Linked DNA regions of Dinghuibacter silviterrae. The protein of the gene in region 2 interacts with the protein of the main gene of each other region in a pairwise test. Links are inferred from orthologs where the notes say so. Each region holds a gene or a part of one and is shown on either strand. Other genes may lie near its edges.

Region 1 (5,996 bases), 1.7 Mb from region 2 along the record:
GGATCTTGGCCGTCTCCGCCATAAAATGCACTCCAGCAAAAACGATCAGGTCCGCTTCGGTCTTGGCGGCCGCCTGCGCCAGCCCGAGACTGTCCCCGATGTAATCCGCCACGTCCTGGATGTCGGGTTCCTGGTAGTAGTGCGCCAGGATGATCGCGTTCTTCTCCCGCTTTAAACGTTCAATCTCCTGGAACAGGTCCTTGCCGGGATCCAAATCGAGGTCAAGATAGCCCACATTTTCCAGATTTTTGCGGGCGGCCGAAAGCACGAAGTTTTCCATAGTATTAATAGTAATTTCTTTATTTATTTAAAAGAACCTATTATTATTAGTCGTGTGGATATGTGGATAACCCACGTTTCAATATTTACAAAGTTAGATGATAACCGGTTATTCACGGCAATCCACATTGGACTAACATACTACATGTTTCTCCATCTTGCGTTTTACTACTTTATTAACAGAAGGGGAAAATTCAGGGTCTGGAAAACTTTGCGGATTGTGCGACTGTGGACAACCGACTGGCCGGTGGGCATAAACCGGGCGTTTTCCCCCGGGTTTTGGGCAACCTATCGTTGAAGCCCAAATTCTTCTCCTTTTATGCACTGACCGGAACGTGGAAAAAGGGGGTTTATCCACATTAATTTAGTGTTACCAACGGGGTGTGGTGCAAATCTTTTGAAGGTTCCACGCGTGGAACCATAAAAGGGTCAGTTTCCTCCAAGATCCGTGATTTTATGGGGATTCATGTGCGTTTTTGGGAGCTTTTCACCGGTTTTCCCCAAAAATTGGGCCCCGGGAAAGGTCCATAACGATTTTTCCTGTAGGTTTGCCCCCTCACCAAAAACGGTGGATACAGTATATATATGTCAATCATTCAGAAAATCAGGGATAAGTACGCCGCGGCAGCCATCGGGGCGATCGCCATTGCCATGGTGGGTTTTATATTGATCGACGCGCTTAGCCAGAGAACAGGAGGGAGTTTGTTTGGAAAGAACACGACGGTAGTGGGGAAAATAGATGGTCAGGAGGTCGAGTACGTCGCCTTTGAAAACCAGGTAAAGAGCGCGGAGCAACGGTACCAGCAGCAAGGCATGCCGGTCACCGATGTGTTGAGGGAAGAGATCAACAACACGCTGTGGCAGCAGATGGTAGAGCAGATGATCCTACAGGGTCAGGCGGATAAGATGGGGTTGACAGTGACCGATAATGAGTTGAAAACGCTGATTTATACAAACCCTACGCAGGAGCTTCGTCAATTGGGGACGGATCCTAAAACCGGGCAGTACGATCCGGCCCGCCTCCAGGAGCAGGTTCAGGCCATCCTTCGGTTACCTGCTACCGACCAGCGTAAACAGGCATTTACGGACTATTTATATAATGTCGTCGCCAAACAGGCGCTGAAAACCAAGTACCTGTACCTCCTTGCAGGGGCCGCATATTATCCCAAATGGCTGGCAGCCAAAGACAACCAGGATAACAGCGCCCAGGCCAACATTTCTTATGTCAATATTCCCTTCGCCTTGATCCCGGATACCAGTCTCCCGGTCACCGATGCGGAAATAGACACCTATATCCAGGACCATAAGGCCGAGTTCAAAACGACCGAGGCATCGAGGAACCTGACGTATGTCGTTTTTGATGGGGACCCTTCTTCGAAAGACAGTGCCAACGCCCTGGGCGACCTGATGAAGCTGGAAACCGGTCTGGCCGATACAAAGGATCCCGGTGCCTATCTGAACCAAAGCGGTTCCGCCATTTCCTATTACGACGGGTTTGTTGCCAAAACGGCCCTGCAGGTACCCAACAAGGATACGATTATGGAACTTCCCGTGGGCGGTATCTTCGGTCCCTACCTGGACCACAGCAACTATGTCCTGGCGAAAATGATCGATAAAAAAGACCTGCCGGATTCCGTACGGGCACGCCATATTCTTATCGCGACCACCGACCCCCGCTCGGGTCAGACGATCCTGGACGACAGCACGGCCAAACACAAGATCGATAGCATCCAGACCCTGATCGAGCACGGCGCGAATTTTGACAGCCTTGCCGTAAAACTGTCGGATGACCAAGGGTCGAAGGAAAAAGGCGGAGACCTCGGTTACTTTACGGCGAACCAAATGGTGCCGGCCTTTTCTGACTTCTGCTTCAACGGCAAAAAAGGGGAGAAGAAAGTGGTGAAGAGTGAATACGGGTATCACTTGATCGAAATCCTGGACCAAAAGAACATTGAACCGCATTATAAGGTAGCCTACCTGGCGAAGGAAATCGTCCCCAGCGACGAAACCACCAACGCCGCCAATGCAGCCGCCACCAGTTTTGCAGCAGATGCCCAGGCCGCTTCCGGCAGTGCTTTTGACGATATTGCCCGTAAACACAAGGTGGTTACCCGCGCCGGGACGGTCAAAGAAACCGACTACCAGGTACAGGGTCTCGGTTCCGCCCGCCAGCTCGTCAAATGGGCATTTGACAACAAGGTAGGTACGGTCAGCGACCCCGAATCTTATGGGAATAACTTTGTCGTGGCCGTGCTCACGGGAATACAGGACGCCGGTCTTCCTTCCGGTTCTTATGCCCGTACACTGGTGGAAAATTCCGTTCGCCGCGATAAAAAAGCAGCACAGATCATCGCCAAACTGGGGACGGTTACAGACCTGAACTCGGCCGCCGCCAAATACGCCGTTACCGTACAAAACCAGGACAGCCTGGGCTTTGGCTCCACCTTTGTCCCCAACCTCGGAAACGAACCGAAGGTCATCGGCTCCGCCTTTAACAAGGCCAACCTCAACAAAGCCTCCGCTCCCTTCAAGGGCAATACGGGTGTCTTCGTCGTGCAGACCAACGGTGTCATCAGCGTCCCTAACCAAAACAACGACTATACCCTGCTCCGCACAAATATGGAAGGGATGATGCGCAACGCCGTCGGTTACAACGCACTCGAAGGGTTACACGAGGCGGCGAACATCAAGGACAATCGTATCAAATTTTATTAAGCCAATACTGAGCGCCACTTGCCGGCGCAGCTTCACCAAAGCTGGCTTAGACCCCCTCGCGAGAGGGGGTTTTTTTTGCGCCCTGCCCGCAATCCCCCATTTCGTATCTTTGGGGTATGTCTGACGTGATCGTGAATAAAGTGGCCGAAAGCGGCCTGGTTAGCCTCGACCTTCAGGATTTTCTTCCTGCGGAAGGCGACCTGGCGGTGCTGGATCTGAAGGACTTTCTCTTCATGGGGTTGATTTTGAAGGAAAAGGATTTTAGGACCGCCCTTCAGAGCTATGACTGGACCACTTTTACGGGCAGGAAGGTGGCGGTGTTTTGTTCCGCAGATGCCATCATTCCCGCCTGGGCGTATATGCTGGTGGCTACGTATCTGGAACCCATCGCCGCGCTGGTTTTTCTGGGTGACCCCGTGGCCCTGCGCAAGCAACTACTGCTGGAAGCCATCGCGGCGCTGCCCGCTGCGGAGTATGCGGACAAACGCGTTGTGGTGAAAGGTTGCGGAGATGCCGAAGTTCCGCCCGATGCCTACCTTGCCATTACCTTAAAGCTCCGGCCCGTGGCGAAAAGCATCATGTACGGGGAACCCTGCAGCACGGTGCCCGTCTTCAAACGGAAGTGAGCCTGCGTGCGGCTTCTTCGAGCGTCTTGTCTTCCTTTGCAAAACAAAACCGGACGACCTTATCGTCTTTGCCATCCTGGTAAAAAACCGACACAGGGATCACCGCTACGCCGTATTCTTTTGTCAGCCGGATCGCAAAATCAGTGTCGGGTTCCTGGCTGAAATGACCGTAGGATCCGAGCACAAAATAACTGCCTTTGCTGTCCAGCCAGCGGAAAGGGCTGTCCTTCATAAGCCCCAGAAAGAGGTCCCGTTTGCGTTGAAAAAACGCGGGCAGGCTTTCGTACGCTTCGCGGTTCTCCAGGTAACGCGCCAGCCCCAGCTGGGCGGGGGTATTGGTGCTAAAACAATTGAACTGGTGCACTTTCCGGAATTCGGTGGTCAGGGCAGGGGGTGCGATACAGTAGCCGATCTTCCAACCGGTACAGTGGTAGGCTTTTCCAAAGGAAAAACAAGCAAAAGCCCGCGCCCGGAGCACAGGGTATTTCAGGATGCTGGGGTGGCGGTACCCGTCAAAGGTGATGTGCTCGTATACTTCATCGCTCATCAGCAGGATGTCCGTGCCTTCCACCAGGGTTTCAAGCATGCGGAAGTCAGCGTCCGTCCACACGCTGCCCGTGGGGTTGTGGGGCGTATTGAGGAGGATCATCCGGGTCCGGGGGGTGATGGCCTTTTTCACCAGGTCCCAGTCGATGGAATAGTGGGGGAATTGTAAAGGGACGCGTACGGCGGTGGCCCCGTTGACTTCTATGGTGGGAATATAGCTGTCATACGCGGGTTCGAAAACGATCACCTCGTCCCCGGGCCGCAGGATACAGGTCAGGGAGGTATAAATAGCGTAGGTCGCCCCGGGTGTGACGGTGATCTCGGTTTGGGGGTCCACCCCGGCGCCGTAGAGGTGGCCGACCTTTCCCGCAATTCGTTCCCTCAGGAGCGGGTGCCCGTTCATGTGGGTATACTGGTTGGCGCCTTCCCGCATGGCCTGGTCGACCGCATCGATCAACCGGGGGTCCATGGCAAAGTCCGGGAAACCCTGGGATAGATTGATGGCCTGGTGTTCCTGGGCCAGGGTGGACATAACGGTAAAAATCGTGGTTCCCACTGAAGGGAGCTTGCTTTGCAGGGCCATCAGCGTAGGCCCTCCAAGGCTTTGCGCACCGCGCCCAGCATATCCGGGATTTCTTCCTTGACACAGGTGCCCACACTGAGCCGGTACCAGGGCGAATTTTTCCCCGCACCAAATGCGGAGAATGGCACAACGGCCAGACCCGCAGCGTCCAGGATGTAGGCGGTGACCTGCTCCTGGTCCTCCAGGACCTTTCCGGCGGGGGTCTTTTTGCCCGTTAGGTCAAAACAGACCGTCAGGTAAAGGGCGGCCTGGGGTTCTACGGAGTCGACAGCAAAACCTTCGGTCTTCAGGGTCCTAAAACCGTCGTATATCCGGTTCAACCGCTCTTCGAGTTCATTTTTGAAGTGCTTTAAATACCGGTCGATGGCTTCGGTTTGTCCCAGGTAGGCCGCCGTGGCCCGTTGCTCGGCCATGGGTGCCCAGGCGCCCATGTGGGAGAGGATGGCCTTCATTTTGGCAATGATTTCCGCGGGTCCCAGGGCCCAACCCACCCGGAGACCGGTAGCGGCGAAGACCTTGCTGATGCCATCGATGAATACAGTATAGTCCTTCAGCTCCGGCCGCAGGGAAACGGGGTTGTAGTGCCGGGTTTTTCCATACGTGAGGGTCCAGTACATCTGGTCGTATAGGAGGAATAGTTTTTTCTTACCTGGTCCGCGACGCGCGTTTTCTTCGACAACGGCATCGCAGATCTTTTGTAGTTCCTCTTTGCTAAAGGCGGTACCCGTAGGATTTTGAGGGGAGCAAAGCGCGAGGAGGGTGGCATCGCCCAAAAGCGGTCGCACCTGGTCGGCCGTTGGCATGAATTGCTGTTCCGGCGTAGTGTCTATCGTGACGTGCTGACCGCCGACAAAATGCACATAGTGGTTGTTGTTCCAGGAAGGAACAGCGTAGATCACTTTTTCTCCCTTGTCCACGATGGCCCGGTATAACGCATAGATTAACGGCCGTCCCCCGGAAGCAATAAGGATCTCTGATGGTGTATAGTGAAGACCTTCCCTGTCCGCAAGAAACCTGCCTACCGATTCGCGAAGCTCAAGGATCCCCTCGGCGGGTGGATAATTCGTGTACCCTTCCCGGTAAGCTTCGATGATGCCTTTTTCCAACTCCTGCGGAATGGGAAAAATCCTGGAATCGAAGTCCCCGATGGTGAAGTTGTATATCCTGTTCCCTTGACGGATTTTGTCCTTGATCTCGTTACCCAGTCGTACGATCTCGGAACCGATGAGGCTTTCGGCCAATTGTGA
Region 2 (8,690 bases):
GAAACAGGTTCAACGCCGCGTGGCCGCCCTGGGCTGCCCTTCCAGCGAGATCCGTCAGCGCGACGGCAAGCCCTGGATCACCGACCACGGCAACTACATCCTCGACGCCCACTTCGGCGCGATTGCCGACGCACCGGCGCTGGGTCATGCGTTGCACGAGATCCCGGGTGTCGTGGAGCACGGGTTGTTCATCGGGCTCGCCACCGAGGTGTTGGTGGGCTATGCCGACGGTACGGTCAAGGAGCTGCGAAAATAGCCCGCCGTTAAAATACAAAAAGGACGTCCCTGGAAGGTGGGACGCCCTTTTTATGTAGAAAGGTTCAAGACCGCTATTTGGGCGCAATGGAAGTTACGACCCCGCCAAGGGCGCCGGAAATGTCACTGACGTCCTGGTCCTTGCTCTGGAACTCCCCGACATTATAAGCAGGGGAATAGACACCATACAAAAGCCGTCCGTATCCGGTATAGGTGGAGACGCCGCCTACGCCCGCCACGGCACAGCCCCCCAGGGCGCCGACAGACAAACTCATAAGGCGTTGATTGACAATAGCCTGTCCGTTTTGATAGGTCAGCAGGAAACTCCCATAGCCCGGAATAGGTTGGTTGTTCCATTCCAGCGCGTAAGCGGTAATCGTACAAGGATCCGGCTCCTTTTGGTCTTTGCCGCCCGCATAAGAGGCCCCGTCGTCATAGTTGTTCTCCGTCAACAGGTTTCCATACCCCGTACCATAGTTGTCCTGGGCGCCGCCAGATATGAGGGTATAACCGGAAGTGACCGGTAGCGTGATAAATGGGTGCTCGGCCGAACCCGAGGTGCCGGATATAATAGCCAAGTTGTTTGTAATGGAAGACGTGGGAATGACGGTGCCGGATTGGCTAAACAGCTTGATCCCGATGACATAGACATACAGGTCGGAATTGTAAAAGATCCCCCCATGGTCCTTGTCGGAAGCCGCGTAAGTGGCAAAGTTCCCGTCGGGGACCGGGTAGGCTGCGGTCAACACGGCGTCCACGTTGTTGGGGGTGTTGTTCGGATCTCTTACCTGTGCCCCGCCGCCGACCATCACATAGCCGGGGTCTACGCTGGTCGTGACACCGAGGTTTATCTCCCCGTATTGGTAAGAAACCCATTCGGTTACTTCCATGGCTCCACTGGTCGCCGTGGCCGGTAAGGTGATGTCCCAGACCTCGCTACGATTGGTCCCCGCAGGGAAGGCACTGGGGGAGGGCGGTAATTGAGGCTGCGTCGTGGATTCCGCCTTTTTAGAGCAACTGGCAAAAGAAAAACAACCCAGCAGGACCAGGCCGGCCGCCGGGGACAGGAACGATTTCAGGTTCATAAGTTAAAGTTTAATGTTTGGAGTTCAAATCTATTGACTTAACAGGCCGTTTATGTCAATACATGATTTCTTCACAAAGAAATCAGTATAAATACGGATGCCAGATTCCGGAGGGAAAATGCGACCTATTTGAGTTTCAGTAACCTTCATTACTGAATTTGAAAAGGCCGTCCCTGAAAAAAGGACGGCCTTGAACCTTTATGTTTACAAAAAAACTGCGTGTTGATTACGCCAGGTGCGCTTCGATCTTCTTTACGAAGTTGCTTTTCGGCTGTGCGCCCACCAGCTTGTCCACGACCTTACCGTCCTTGATAAAGAGGATGGCGGGGATGGACGTAATGCCATAGTTCATGCTTACCTGAGGGTTGTTGTCCACATTGACCTTGCCCACGTTTACTTTACCGTTATAGTCTTTAGAGAGTTCTTCGATGACCGGCCCGATCGCACGACAGGGTCCACACCACTCTGCCCAAAAGTCTACCACCGTTAATTTATCGGAACCCAAAACGGTTTCCTGAAAATTGCTGTCTGTGAATTCTTGTGCCATATAGTATAGGTTTGTTTGTATGGTGCAAAGATACGACCAATCGGTATATGTTGATAAATTGGCATCCGACCGTCATGCCGTTGTCACGACATTGACTTCTACGTCAGGGTTTGACAAGAGAAACTGTGTCATTTCGTCATTCATTTCCAGGCCGGCGCCGATGCGCTGTAACCCGATCTTTCTCTGGGCTTTATCGTCCTTGAGCTGGATGCGCAGGGCGGTTTTCCCGGGGTATTTTTCGATCTGTTTTTCGAGGAAAAGTACGATCTCCTCGGTCAGCAGCATGGGATGAATGTCAAGCTGGAGTTGCCGGGTCATGGTCCGTTTGATGGTCTCCAGGAGCAGGATGCCGCCCAACTTGAACTCATAGTCGTCGGCCTTGTTGAACCGGTTCTTGAAATTGCCGGTCAGGTAAATAACCGTCCCGGGCGTAAAGTAGTCCTTGAATTTGATGTAGTCCTCACCGAACAGCGGCACCTCCATTTTCCCCGTATAATCTTCCACGCCGAAAATGCCAAACTGCTTCCCGGTTTTGGAGATCCGGTGCTGGGCGTCGGCGACCAGGCCGGCCAGGCGGAAAGGCCGGAACGGATTGGGCTGCAGGGTGATGCCTTCCTTGAATTCGTTGTACTCGGCGATGGTCGTGATGCCGTAGTGCTGCATCTCAAAGCGGAAGTGATCCAGTGGGTGACCGCTTAGGAAGATCCCGGTCACCTCCTTCTCGTGTTCCAGGAGCGTGGTCAGGGTCCAGGGCTCGCTGTCCGGCAGCTTTGGCGGCTGGACGGCGGGCATGCTCATATCCCCGAAAAGGGTATTGGCCTGGGAGGTCTGGGTGGTCTGATATTGGTTCCCGAAACGGATGATCCTTTCGAGGCCGTTGAGCTGTTCGCCGGGGGCGACGAAAAAGAATTGCGCTCTGTGGAATTGGGGGAAACAGTCGAACGCGCCGCCCTTTACAAGGCATTCCAGGGACTTTTTATTGACCGTACGTTGGTTGGTGCGTTTGACCAGGTCCCAGATGTCGGCAAAGTGCCCGTTTTTGGCCCTTTCTTCAAGGACGGAGTCGATCGCAGCCTCGCCCACGCCTTTGAGCCCGGACAGGCCAAACCGGATCTCTCCCTTTTTGTTGACGGCAAAACCCGCCTTGGATTCGTTGATATCGGGTCCTAATACTTTGAGCCCCATTCGTTTACATTCTTCCATGAAAAACGTGATCTTTTCGATGGAGCCGGCGTTGTTGAGGACCGCGGCCATGTATTCGCTGGGATAGTGGGCCTTCAGGAACGCCGTCTGATAGGCGACAAAGGCATAACAGGTCGAGTGTGATTTGTTAAAGGCATACTGGGCAAAGGCTTCCCAGTCGGTCCAGATCTTTTCCAGCTTGTCGGCAGGGTGGCCTTTTTCGGCGGCGCCTTTGAGGAACTGGCCTTTCATTTTGTCCAGGACGGACTTCTGTTTTTTCCCCATCGCCTTCCGGAGGACGTCGGCGTCTCCCTTTGTAAAGCCGGCCAGGCGCTGGCTGAGGAGCATGACCTGTTCCTGGTAGACGGTGATCCCGTAGGTTTCGTTCAAGAACTCCTCCATGGCGGGAAGGTCATAGACGATGGCCTCCGTCCCGTGTTTACGGGCGATAAAGTTGGGGATGTATTCCAGGGGACCCGGGCGGTACAAGGCGTTCATGGCAATCAGGTCGTCAAACCGGTCGGGTTTGAGCTCGCGCAGGTACTTTTGCATCCCGGGACTTTCGAACTGGAACGTACCGATCGTATCGGCACGCTGGTAGAGCGCAAAAGTATCGGCATCGTTCAGCGGTATGGTGTCTAGGTCTATGTCGACCCCATGGTTCTCCCGGATCAGGTTGAGGGCATCCCGGAGGATGGTCAGGGTCTTTAGCCCCAGGAAGTCCATCTTGATGACACCCGCTTCTTCGATGATGCTGCCCTCGATCTGGGTCACGAGAAGGTCGGAGTCCTTGGCGGTACAAACCGGGATGATGTTCATCAGGTCATCGGGGGCGATGATGATCCCCGCGGCGTGCAACCCCGTATTGCGGACCGACCCCTCCAGGCGTTCCGCTTCGTGGAGCACCTTGGCGTGAAGGTCGTTGCCGTTGTAGACCTGCCGGATCTTCCGGACGTTCTCCAGGTCGTCGGGGATGAGGCCCTCTTTTTCCGACAATGATTTTTCCCCGTCCTTTTCCGTCAGCGGCGCGTGGAGCACGCGTTTGAGCTCTATCCCCGGTTTTTCCGGCACCAGCTTGGCCAGGGCGTTGGCTTCCGCCAGCGGGAGGTCCATCACCCGGGCCACGTCCTTGATGCTCATTTTCGCCGCCATCGTACCATAAGTGACGATTTGCGCCACCTGGTTGCGGCCATATTTTTGCACTACGTAGTCGATCACCTTCTGGCGACCCGCGTCGTCAAAGTCCGTATCGATATCCGGCATGCTCTTCCGGTCCGGGTTCAGAAAGCGTTCGAACAGCAGGTTGTATTTGATCGGGTCGATGTTGGTGATCCCGATGCAAAACGCCACCACGCTTCCCGCCGCCGAGCCGCGACCCGGTCCAATGAACACGCCCAGCTCCCGGCCCGCGCGGATAAAGTCGCTCACGATCAGGAAGTACCCCGCAAACCCCATCGTCTTGATCGTAAACAATTCGAAGTCCAGCCGTTCCGTGATCTCGGGCGTCAATTCGCTATACCGTTTGCGCGCGCCCTCGTACGTCAGGTGCTTGAGGTACTCCCACTGGTTGAGCGTGCTGTCCGCGTGCACCTGGAATTCCAGGGGTACCGGGAAGTTCGGCAGCAGGATGTCCTTTTTAAGGTTCAGCACGTCCACCTTCGACACGATCTCGTTTGTATTGTCGATCGCGTCCGGCCGGTCGCTGAACAACGCCGTCATTTCCCGCGTATCCTTGAAATAAAACTGGTCGTTCGGGAATTTGAAGCGGCGGTTCTTCAGTTGTACGTCGTCGTTGACGAAGTCGTCATACCCCGGCGTCGCCTTCTTTTCCCCCGTATTAATACACAATAAGATGTCGTGGGCGTCGTAGTCCTCTTTGTCCGTATAGTGGCTGTCGTTGGAGGCGATGACCTTTACGTTGTACTTTTTTGCAAAACGCAGCAACACCTCGTTCACCTGGTCCTGTTCTTTCAACCCGTGTCGCTGCAGCTCCACATAATAGTCCTCGCCAAAACGCTCCAGCCACCAGGCAAATTCCACCTCTGCGGCGGCTTCGCCCTTCTGCATGATCGTTTGGGGTACATACGCCCCCAGGCAACACGTGGTGGCAATCAACCCCTCCCTGTGCTGGTCAAGCAGTGCCTTGTCGATCCTCGGGTACTTTCCGTACATCCCTTCCATGTACCCCGCCGAGGTCAGCTTGATCAGGTTCTGGTACCCCGTTTTGTTTTTGGCCAACAGCACCTGGTGAAAGCGTTCGTCCTTCTGGTCCTTTGTAAACGTCCTTCTTGTCCGGTCTTCTACGACGTAGAACTCACAGCCCACGATCGGCTTTACCTTCAGCGACCCATCCTCGTTCTTGTGCTTGTATGCCTCGCTCACGAATTCAAACGCCCCGAACATATTCCCGTGGTCTGTAATGGCCAGTGCCGGCATACCGTCCTTGATGGCCTTTTTATACAACGAGCTGATGCTCGCGGCACCGTCCAGGAGGGAATATTGGGTGTGGGTATGTAGGTGGGAAAATTTCATGGTAACGGCAAATTTCCGAAAGTTTTGCCGCCCGCGCGCCAGCGTGTTATCCACCGGCGGTGGAAATTCCTTAATTTTACCCCGTAAAACTTACTAATTCATTCAACGCCAGACCCTATATACCTTCTGCCTGGCGCTGCTCCTGGCCAGTTGCAGTGCGTCCAGACGCGCGCGCACGACCCCCGCTGCGCCGCCGCCTTCCCTTCACCGGACCCCTGCGGGCGGGACGACGGTCTACAGGGAAAGGGTCATTGGCCAACCCCTGACCAATCCCGGGTACAATTACGTCAACACCAAAGGGCTGGACATCGAGTTTGTGGACGCGTTGAACTTCAAGTACGCGGAGCAACTGGACGTTCCGGTGGAGCTGATTACCAACCTCCCGTTGTATCATTTTATCGACGACTGGTGGGGCACGCCTTACCACCTGGGTGGTACGACCCGTGACGGGGTGGATTGTTCGGGGTTTAGCCAGCAACTGGAAGGAACGATTTTTCACCTCGAATTGCCGCGGACATCGCGGGAACAATACGCGGCCTGTCACAAGATCCCCGTGCCGGAGTTGCAGGAAGGAGACCTGGTTTTCTTCGGGACCAAAAAAGGGATCACGCACGTCGGCGTTTACCTCATGAACAACAAATTCGTCCACGCCTCCACCTCTTTCGGGGTGATGATCAGTGACCTGGGGGAAGAATATTGGGCGCAACGCTTCAGGGGCGGGGGGCGCATGCCCGGGTAAGGCGTTAGGGGACGTGCGCCCCGAACTTTTTTCGCACACCATCCCACACTTGTTTTGTATCGGGCGTCAGGTTCGACAGCAATACCGCGCCGCCGTAAAGCGCCACGAAAATGACACCCCTGGCCACTAATTCTGTCCAGCCGTGAAGGGAGCGGCTGGCGAAAAAGGCGACCGCATAGGCGACGATCGCGTACACCACGGCGAGCAGGCTTTTCCAGTTAAAGGGTTGCATCTTGTATTTACGGGCGAGGTAGATCATCCGGACGGCGTTGTAGACGACCAGGGAAATGAGGTCGGCCGTCGCCGAGCCGTTGATGCCGTATGCCTTGATGAGCACGACATTGAGGGGGATGCGAAGGGCCAGGAGGATCACGCCGGTGAAAAAGTCAAAACGCCAGTAGACGGAGGTCCCAATGATTTGCCCGTTGACACCGGTACCGGCATCGACAATGCGGGCAATGCCCAGCAAAAGAAGGGCGGACATCCCCAGTCCCGCCTGGTACTCGGTTTTGATGCCGAAAAGGCTCCCCGCCGCGGGCGCGCACAATTCGATGAGGCAAAACAGGGTGGTACAGATCAGCAACAGGTTGATCGAGGTCCGGTGGTAGATGCGGTCGATACGACCGTAGTCCTTGTCCTTCCAGGCTTGTGCCAGGTGCGGGATGGCGGCGGCCTGGACGCTGCGTTGCGGAACCTGGATCACGTTGGCGATATAGAGCAGGAAGGCGTAAATCCCGGCGTATTTAAGACCCATGAACCCCGCGATAAGAACGCCGTCAAAGGCCTGGGCGACGATGCTGATGATGATGCCCCCGTAAGTCAGCGTGAGCATGGACACGATCTTTTTGCGAAAACGCCGGGTGACCCGGCTGACCTTGAAGCGGACATTGGTCAGGTGACGTCTGGAAAGAAAGACCCAGAGGGCGATGGCGGCCAGGATGTATTGGAGGGTAAAAAGCTTTATGAAGACGTCGAAGGGGATCCACCCGAGGAGGTACGGGATGATGAGCAGCAGGATAAAGAGGCGGACGCCGCCTTCTCGCAAAAAGGTAGAAAAGACCGATTGTTTGACGGTCCAGGCAAAGGCCTCCAGGACGGAAAACAACAAAAAACCAAGCCCGAAAGGGAAGACCCATTTGTAATACACGACAAACAGCGCGGAACGCTCGGAGAACTTCCGGACGATCAGGGGTTCGAACACCCAGCCGCCTATGGCGACGAAAACAAAACCCACGAGCGGAAGGACGAGCGCCCAGGTCAGCAGGTCGTTGTCTTCCTTTGACAGGTTGTCCTTGTAGTAAGGATAAAACTTGTACAAGACGCTGGGCGTGCCCATGCTGGCAAAGGCGTAGATCATGGCGCCCACGTCGGTAAAGATCCGGGTAAGGCCGTATTGATCCGCGCTGAAGGAAACGGAACCGTTGTATACAAAAAAGTAGGTGTTCAGGGCCCCGATCAGGAAGCCGAAATAGGTCGAAAGGCTGGAAAGAATGGTTTGACGGCGGATCTGGCCCATGCAAACCCAAAGATAGGGTTACTCCGCTTTAACGGTGACATAAATATTGGAATCCACCAGGGTCTTCGGCAGGTCGCCGGCCGCAAAGGGCAAGGTGGTGGACACCCCGACGGCGGTGACCTTGACCACCTGGGTCTGGCCGTTCGGGAGGTCGATCCGGACGGGCATGTCGAAGCCCTCTATGCAGTTGCTCCAACGGCAGTTCAGGACGCTTTTGCCCCCCTGGTCTTTGATCGTATAGGTCAGGACCGGCACTTTTGTCGTGCGGAGGTACTGGTCAAAGGTTTTGGAAAAGTCTATCCCGCTTTTTTCACTGATGTAATGTTCGATCTGGGCCGTGGTCACGGTCTGGTGATAAAAGGTTTTGTTGAGGCCCCGGAGGATCTGCCGGAAGGCCTCGTCATCGCCGATGATGCACCGGATGGTGTTGATCAGGTTGCCGCCCTTATAGTACATGTCGCCGGAGCCTTCCTTGTTGACATTGTAGGGGCCGATGATGGGCTGGTCGTTGCGGATGTTCTTACGGGTCCCCTGGCAATAGGCGTCTCCGGCGGCTTTGCCGTACTGACAGTCGACGAAAAGGGTTTCGGAATAGTTGGTAAATCCTTCATGGACCCACATATCGGCGAGGTCCTTGGACGTGATGTTGTTGCCAAACCATTCGTGGCCGCTCTCGTGGATGATGATAAAATCCCATTTGAGGCCCCAGCCGGTGTGCGAAAGGTCTATGCCTTCGTAGGTGCCGTCCCGGTGCGTGGTGCGGTAGCCGTTGACAAAACGGTTCCCGTATTGGGTGGCGCTCTGGTGCTCCATCCCCAGGTTATAGCTTTCGAC
Region 3 (6,100 bases), 1.1 Mb from region 2 along the record:
GTATCACCTGATGTATTCGCGCGAAATATAGTGCCAGAACCGCAAACCCCGCCAGGTAAACGAGACCGCAAAACAAAAAGGTGCCCGTATACCCCAGTACCGCGCTCACGGTGCGCACCCCGTCCCGGGCATCCGCCTCGTGCTGGTATACCTGGGTGAGCGGATAAAACCCCCCGATCAGCAGGCTGCTTGCCACGACCGGTGCCACCGGTATATGCAGCGTCAGGTCCCGCGAGCACCCGTGATAGGTGGCCGCAAACACCACAGCGCCCTGAAAAACCACCACCGTTCCATACCCCAGCCAGGGAAACCGTTTCAGCCGCAGCCCCCGGTAGCTGTACGCCCTGCTCGCCCCGATATAGGCCAGGCAACAACACCCAAATACCGGGCTGACGCAGAAGCTTAATATGACCGCCAGGACATCCATGGCCAGGGTGACCCGGAACAGCCAGGGCGTCGGCATCGGCGGCGCCTTCAGCCCCCCGATGGGCCCCGTGTCCCGGTCCATATAGCTGTTGTACCCATTGCTCGCCGGATACACCAGCAGGTGCCAGATAACAAAGATCAGCAAAGCCCTGACCGGTGCCGGGTCCTTTACCTGGCTCAACGCAAAGAGGTAAACGGGCAGCAGGAAGAAGGAAAAGGGGAGCCTCAGCAATTGCACGGTCGAGCGGAACATACCGTAAAATAACGTATTTACGGCAAAGAGGGATGCGTGCTATCTCATAAGAAAGCCGCCCCCCGACGGAGGCGGCCACTGAGGATAAGACTAGCGGATATAGTTATTTTGGCATCAGCACCGTATCGACGACATGGATGACCCCGTTGGATTGCTCCACATCGGCGATGGTGATCATGGATTTGTTCCCGCTTTCGTCCCAGAGGGTGATCATTCCTCCCTCCGCGGAGGCGTAAAGGTTATCCCCTTGTACCGTTTTCAGCGTGGCTTTGCCACCGGCGCGCCGGATCATCCGCACCAGTGCCTTGGAACCGATCCTGCCCGGCACCACGTGGTAGGTCAGTACTTTGGTGAGCTGTGCCTTGTTCTCCGGTTTCATCAGGTCATCGACGACATCCGAAGGCAATTTGGCAAAGGCTTCATTGGTGGGGGCAAAAACAGTAAACGGACCAGGCCCCTTCAACGTAGATACAAGGCCGGCCGCTTTGACCAGCGACACCAGCGTCGTGTGGTCCTTTGAATTGACCGCGTTGTCGACGATATCCTTGGTAGGATACATCGCGGCGCCGCCCACTTCGACGGTCTTTTGCGCAAAGGTGTTCACAGCGGAAAATAAGAGTCCCGCGCCTACGAATAGGCTGAAAATTCGCTTCATAAAAAAAGTGTTTATTGAGAATGTCCGACAATAGTATCTACGCAGGACAGGCGAAATCGGTTTGGACGGACACAAAAAAAGAGGGCCGAAAGCCCTCTTTCCTATTTTTCCATACATTATTCCTTAAGCGAGCATGGCCACCGGGTTCTCCAGGAACTTTTTCAGTGTCTGGAGGAAAGCGGCCCCAACGGCACCGTCAACACTACGGTGGTCGCAGCTCAGCGTGAGCTTCATGACATTGATGACGCCAAAACCATCGGCGGTCCTGACGACTTTCTCCTCGATCTTACCTACGGCGAGGATACAGCTGTCGGGCGGGTTGATGATCGCCGTGAATTCCTCGATGTCCATCATCCCCAGGTTGGAAATGGTAAAGGTGTTCCCGGAGAATTCGTTCGGCTGGAGTTTTTTGTTCTTTGCCTTTTCGTACAGGTCTTTTGCTTCGGACGCGATCTGGCTGAGCGATTTCTGGTCGGCAAAACGGATGACCGGTACGATCAACCCGTCTTCTATGGCCACTGCGCTCCCGATATGGACGTGGCTGTATTGGCGGATAAAGTCGCCCATCCAACTGGCATTGACCGCCGGGTGACGACGTAGGGCCATGGCGGACGCCTTGATGACGAGGTCGTTGAAGCTGATCTTTACGGGGCTGATCTCGTTGAGTGCCTTGCGGGCCGAGATCGCATTGTCCATATTCACCTCGATCTTGAGATAGAAGTGCGGAGCAGTGAACATGCTTTCCCCCAACCGGCGGGCAATCACCTTACGCATTTGCGAATTGGGGAGGTCCGTATACCCTTCCGCACCGGGGGCGGCGCTGAAGGCGGGCACTGGCGCCCCACCCTTGGCAGCGGCGGGTGCAGCCGTTTTCGCGGCCGGTACGTATTGGTCGATGTCGCGTTTGATGATCCTGCCGCCATCCCCGGAACCGGAGACGTCGGAAAGGCTGATGCCTTTGTCGGCGGCGATCTTACGGGCCAGGGGGGAGGCCTTCAGGCGGCCGTTGTCGCTTTCGGCGGCGCTTGCGCTTCCACTTGCAGCGGCTTGCCCGGCCGGTGCGGCCGCGGAGCCGGTTGCAGCTTGTGCGCTGCCCGCAGCCGGTGCGGCTTGCGCGCCACCCGCTGCGGGTGCGCTATTCAGGGAAGCCACCAGGGCAGTGACATCCGTCCCCGCCTTCCCAACGATGGCGATGATGTCGTTCACCTTGGCCGCCTGGCCTTCGGGAACACCGATATAGAGCAGGGTTCCTGCGGCATACCCCACCACTTCCATGGTCGCCTTGTCGGTTTCCACGTCGGCAAGGACGTCGTCGCTTTTTACGGTATCCCCTACTTTTTTATTCCAGGTAACAATCTTGCCTTCTGTCATCGTGTCGCTCAAAAGCGGCATGCGGATCACCGTGGCGCCAAGGCTTTCCGGGGACACCGCGGGTGCGCCGGCCGCGGGGGCACTTGCCGCGGGTGTCGCAGGGGCGGCAGCCGGGGCAGCGGGTGCGGTGCCACCTGCCAGCAGCGGCTTATAGTCTTCACCGGCCTTCCCGACGATGGCGATGATGTCGTTCACCTTGGCGACCTGTCCGTCGGGTACGCCTATGTATAATAAAACACCGTCTGCATAGCCCACGACTTCCATCGTAGCCTTGTCGGTTTCTACGTCAGCCAGTACGTCATCGCTTTTGACCTTATCTCCAACCTTTTTGTTCCATTGAACAATCTTCCCTTCGGTCATGGTATCGCTCAGCAGGGGCATTCGTATCACTTCTGCCATAAAAACTATTGAGTATTTTAATTGTGGCGTGAAATTAAATCAAAATCAAATACCTGCCCAAAATCAATTGGGCGCTGCACCGCTCTTAGTAGTCCAGGTCCAGCTTCAGCCGGTCTTTCAGCTCTTTGACCAGGGGGTATTGATGGCTCATCTGTTGAAAAAGTTCCTTCGTATTTAGGGGCCGTTCCGTGGGAACAGGGGGCGCCTCCGTTTCTTCCACGAGCACCTGGAAGGTCAGTTTCCTATTATTAAAAAAGGTTTGAATGTGTTCGATCAGCAAGGCCCTTTCCTGTTCGATAAACTTTTGCTGGATGTTCGCGCCGGTGATGATCTCGAACGTCTGTTCGTCCACGATACGCAGCTCCGCCAGTTTGAAATTCGTCACGGCGGAGTGGTTTTTCCGCTCCTGCAGCAGGATGATGTACTTCTGCCATGCTTCCGTGAGGAACGGCAGCGTCAGGGGGTGACTTTCTGAGGCGTTCTTTTGCTGGGAGGCGATTTGCTGGCGCAGCTTGTGCAAGGAATTGAGCTTGCCGCCGGACTCGGAGGGCTCGGGCCGCGGGCCGGGTGACGGCGCGGGGGCCGCGGTGGTCGGGGGCACCGCACTTGAAGGGCCGGCCGCGGGCCTCGTGGCCGTCACCGGTGGCGTCTTCGCCGCAGGCGGTGCCGTGGCGGCCGTCGCGCTCGACGGAGCGGCGGCCGTGCCCGGCGTCTCTACCGTCAGCCGCGCGCTCCCTGTTGCGGGCCCTCCGGCGGACGCACCCCCGGCGACGGCGCCCACCGCAGGCGCCCCGCCGGTTTTCGCGGGCGCCCCGCTCACGCGGGCCGCCACAATCGGCTGCGTCCGGAACCCCAGCGGGGCCTCACTCAGTTTTTTTTTTGACAACCCCTCCGGGCCTTCCTGTACGAGTTCGAGGGCCTGCGCCAGGTAGGTGAGCTTGATCAGGGTTAATTCGACGTGCAGCCGCTTGTTGCGGGCGCCTTTATACGTGAGCTCGGCTTCGTTCAGCACGTTGAGGGCGCTGATGCAAAGGCCTGAATCGACCTTGGCAGACGCCGCCTTGTATTTGTCCCGGAAGGTTTCGACGACGTCGAGGAGGTTCAGGACCTTTTCGTCCCTGCATACCAGGAGGTTACGAAGGAACTCAGCCATGCCGCCGAGGACGAGGTCGCCCTCGAAGCCTTTGCGGTTGATGTCGTCGTAGAGCAGCAGGGCCCCGGAAAGGTCCTGCGCCAGCATATAATCGAGCAGGCGGAAATAATAGTCGTCGTCTAAGATATTGAGGTGTTCCAGGGTGTTGGCGTATTCCAGGTGCCCGCTGGTAAAACTCACGATCTTGTCCATGATGCTGAGGGCATCCCGCATACAGCCCTCGCTTTTCTGGGCGATCACCTGCAGGGCGGCCTTTTCCGCTGTGATATCTTCACGCTGGCAGATGTCTTCCAGGTGTTCGACCGTATCCCTTATGGTAATTCTTTTGAAGTCAAAGGTTTGGCAACGGGAAAGGATGGTCGGCAGGATCTTGTGTTTTTCCGTGGTCGCCAGGATAAAAATGGCGTAGGAGGGGGGCTCTTCCAGGGTTTTCAGAAAGGCGTTAAAGGCCGAAGAGCTGAGCATGTGGACTTCATCCACGATATATACCTTGTATTTGCCGGCCTGGGGGGCGAACCGGACCTGTTCGACCAGGGCGCGGATGTCGTCCACGGAGTTGTTGGAGGCGGCGTCGAGTTCGTGGATGTTGAGCGACGTGCCTTCGTTAAACGTCCGGCAACTGGTACATTTGTCGCAGGCTTCCCCGTCGGGTTGCAGGTTTTCGCAGTTGATGGTTTTAGCCAGGATACGGGCGCAGGTGGTTTTGCCGACCCCCCTCGGCCCGCAAAAAAGAAAGGCGTGCGCCAACTGCCTGGTGCGGATGGCGTTCTTGAGGGTCGTGGTGATGTGTCCCTGGCCGATGACGGTGTCAAAGGTCTGCGGGCGGTATTTTCTGGCGGAGACAATAAACTGGCTCATGCGATGCGCCTTACGGCTAAATTTTAAATGTAGCCGTAAGGCGCATCACCGCTAATGATGGGCCTTCGGCCGGCGCCCTCCGGGCGCCTGGACTGCAAATTTACTCCAAAATCGGATGCCTCTTCACCGTTTTCGTGCGGTCGAAGAGAAAGCGGTACGTGGTCAGCACCCGGCTCCGGTAGGTACCGAGGCTTTCGGCCACGTTGATCATTTTCGGGTTGAAATCCCCGATCCACTGCATTTCATAGTCGACATAGGGAATATCGGGCCGCTGGACGACCTTGGCGCCTTCGACGATCAGATAGGCATCCACTCCCCGGCCTTGCCATTCGGGGATGACACCAAAGACGAGGCCGGTGAACTTGGTGCAGGCGCCCCGCCACTTCAGGTATACGAAGCGGAGTTTTTCCAGCAGGCCCAACCGGCCATGGAAGTGGCGGAAATACTGGTTGAGCTCGGGGATGTTAATCCAGCAGGCGATGGGGTCCTCGTCGTGGTAAACGAACCAGATCAGCCGCTCGTCCAGGACGGGCTTCATTTTGCGGAACATGGCCCTGGCCTGGTCGCGGTGGAGGTCCTTCCCGCCCCCGTGGCTTTTCCAGGCCTTGTTATATACGGTGACGAAGTCGGTGGCGTATTTATCCAACTGGTCCTTTTGGATATGGCGGGCGGAAAGACCAGGTTGTTTGGACAGTTCGGCGTGTCTTTTATAGAATTTTTCCTGGAGGGGGTCTTTGACCTTCATGGAAAAACAGATCTGGTCAAAAAAGGGACGGAACCCGTAGTTCTCCAGGAGCGTTTTGTAGTAGGGCGGGTTAAAGTTCATCCCGTACATCGGTTCGTGAAACCCCTGGGTGATGAGTCCCCACCAGCGGTCCCGCTCCCCGAAGTTGATGGGGCCGTCCATGGCTTCCATCCCTTGCGCATACAGCCAGTCCCGGGCGGCGTCGAGCAACAGGTTGGCCGCCGCCTGGTCATCGATACA

The links. The genes of interacting proteins can lie anywhere in the genome.
Region 1: the proteins of dnaE (region 2) and EDB95_RS03435 interact in binary tests that used the Escherichia coli proteins (3 or more experiments, as listed by UniProt). The link is inferred for Dinghuibacter silviterrae from one-to-one orthologs.
Region 3: the proteins of dnaE (region 2) and EDB95_RS06155 interact in binary tests that used the Escherichia coli proteins (3 or more experiments, as listed by UniProt). The link is inferred for Dinghuibacter silviterrae from one-to-one orthologs.

Annotation. Positions count from the first base shown.
Region 1 is NZ_SODV01000001.1:776,593-782,588, reverse strand. Bases 2,653-5,444 are described here. They hold EDB95_RS03435 (methionine aminotransferase), read right to left. Parts: upstream 4,699-5,444; coding sequence 3,607-4,698; downstream 2,653-3,606. Other genes in these bases: EDB95_RS03430 (pyridoxal phosphate-dependent aminotransferase), read right to left, coding at 4,749-5,444; EDB95_RS03440 (DUF2480 family protein), read left to right, coding at 3,111-3,620; EDB95_RS03445 (peptidylprolyl isomerase), read left to right, coding at 2,653-2,994. In the rest of the region: quinolinate synthase NadA, read right to left, coding at 1-280; more of EDB95_RS03445, read left to right, coding at 865-2,652; more of EDB95_RS03430, read right to left, coding at 5,445-5,996. UniProt on the Escherichia coli protein: Shows aminotransferase activity with methionine and histidine as substrates, and to a lesser extent also with phenylalanine.
Region 2 is NZ_SODV01000001.1:2,457,591-2,466,280, forward strand. Bases 1,760-5,999 are described here. They hold dnaE (DNA polymerase III subunit alpha), read right to left. Parts: upstream 5,602-5,999; coding sequence 1,960-5,601; downstream 1,760-1,959. Other genes in these bases: trxA (thioredoxin), read right to left, coding at 1,760-1,887; EDB95_RS10905 (C40 family peptidase), read left to right, coding at 5,918-5,999. In the rest of the region: ribose-5-phosphate isomerase RpiA, read left to right, coding at 1-256; EDB95_RS10890 (hypothetical protein), read right to left, coding at 330-1,340; more of trxA, read right to left, coding at 1,567-1,759; more of EDB95_RS10905, read left to right, coding at 6,000-6,340; EDB95_RS10910 (polysaccharide biosynthesis C-terminal domain-containing protein), read right to left, coding at 6,345-7,856; EDB95_RS10915 (M1 family metallopeptidase), read right to left, coding at 7,875-8,690. UniProt on the Escherichia coli protein: DNA polymerase III is a complex, multichain enzyme responsible for most of the replicative synthesis in bacteria. This DNA polymerase also exhibits 3' to 5' exonuclease activity. The alpha chain is the DNA polymerase catalytic subunit.
Region 3 is NZ_SODV01000001.1:1,379,664-1,385,763, forward strand. The notes cover bases 2,653-5,548. They hold EDB95_RS06155 (DNA polymerase III subunit gamma/tau), read right to left. Parts: upstream 5,116-5,548; coding sequence 3,190-5,115; downstream 2,653-3,189. Other genes in these bases: EDB95_RS06150 (pyruvate dehydrogenase complex dihydrolipoamide acetyltransferase), read right to left, coding at 2,653-3,104; EDB95_RS06160 (hypothetical protein), read right to left, coding at 5,216-5,548. Outside these bases: EDB95_RS06140 (UbiA family prenyltransferase), read right to left, coding at 1-679; EDB95_RS06145 (fasciclin domain-containing protein), read right to left, coding at 783-1,334; more of EDB95_RS06150, read right to left, coding at 1,458-2,652; more of EDB95_RS06160, read right to left, coding at 5,549-6,100. UniProt on the Escherichia coli protein: Part of the beta sliding clamp loading complex, which hydrolyzes ATP to load the beta clamp onto primed DNA to form the DNA replication pre-initiation complex.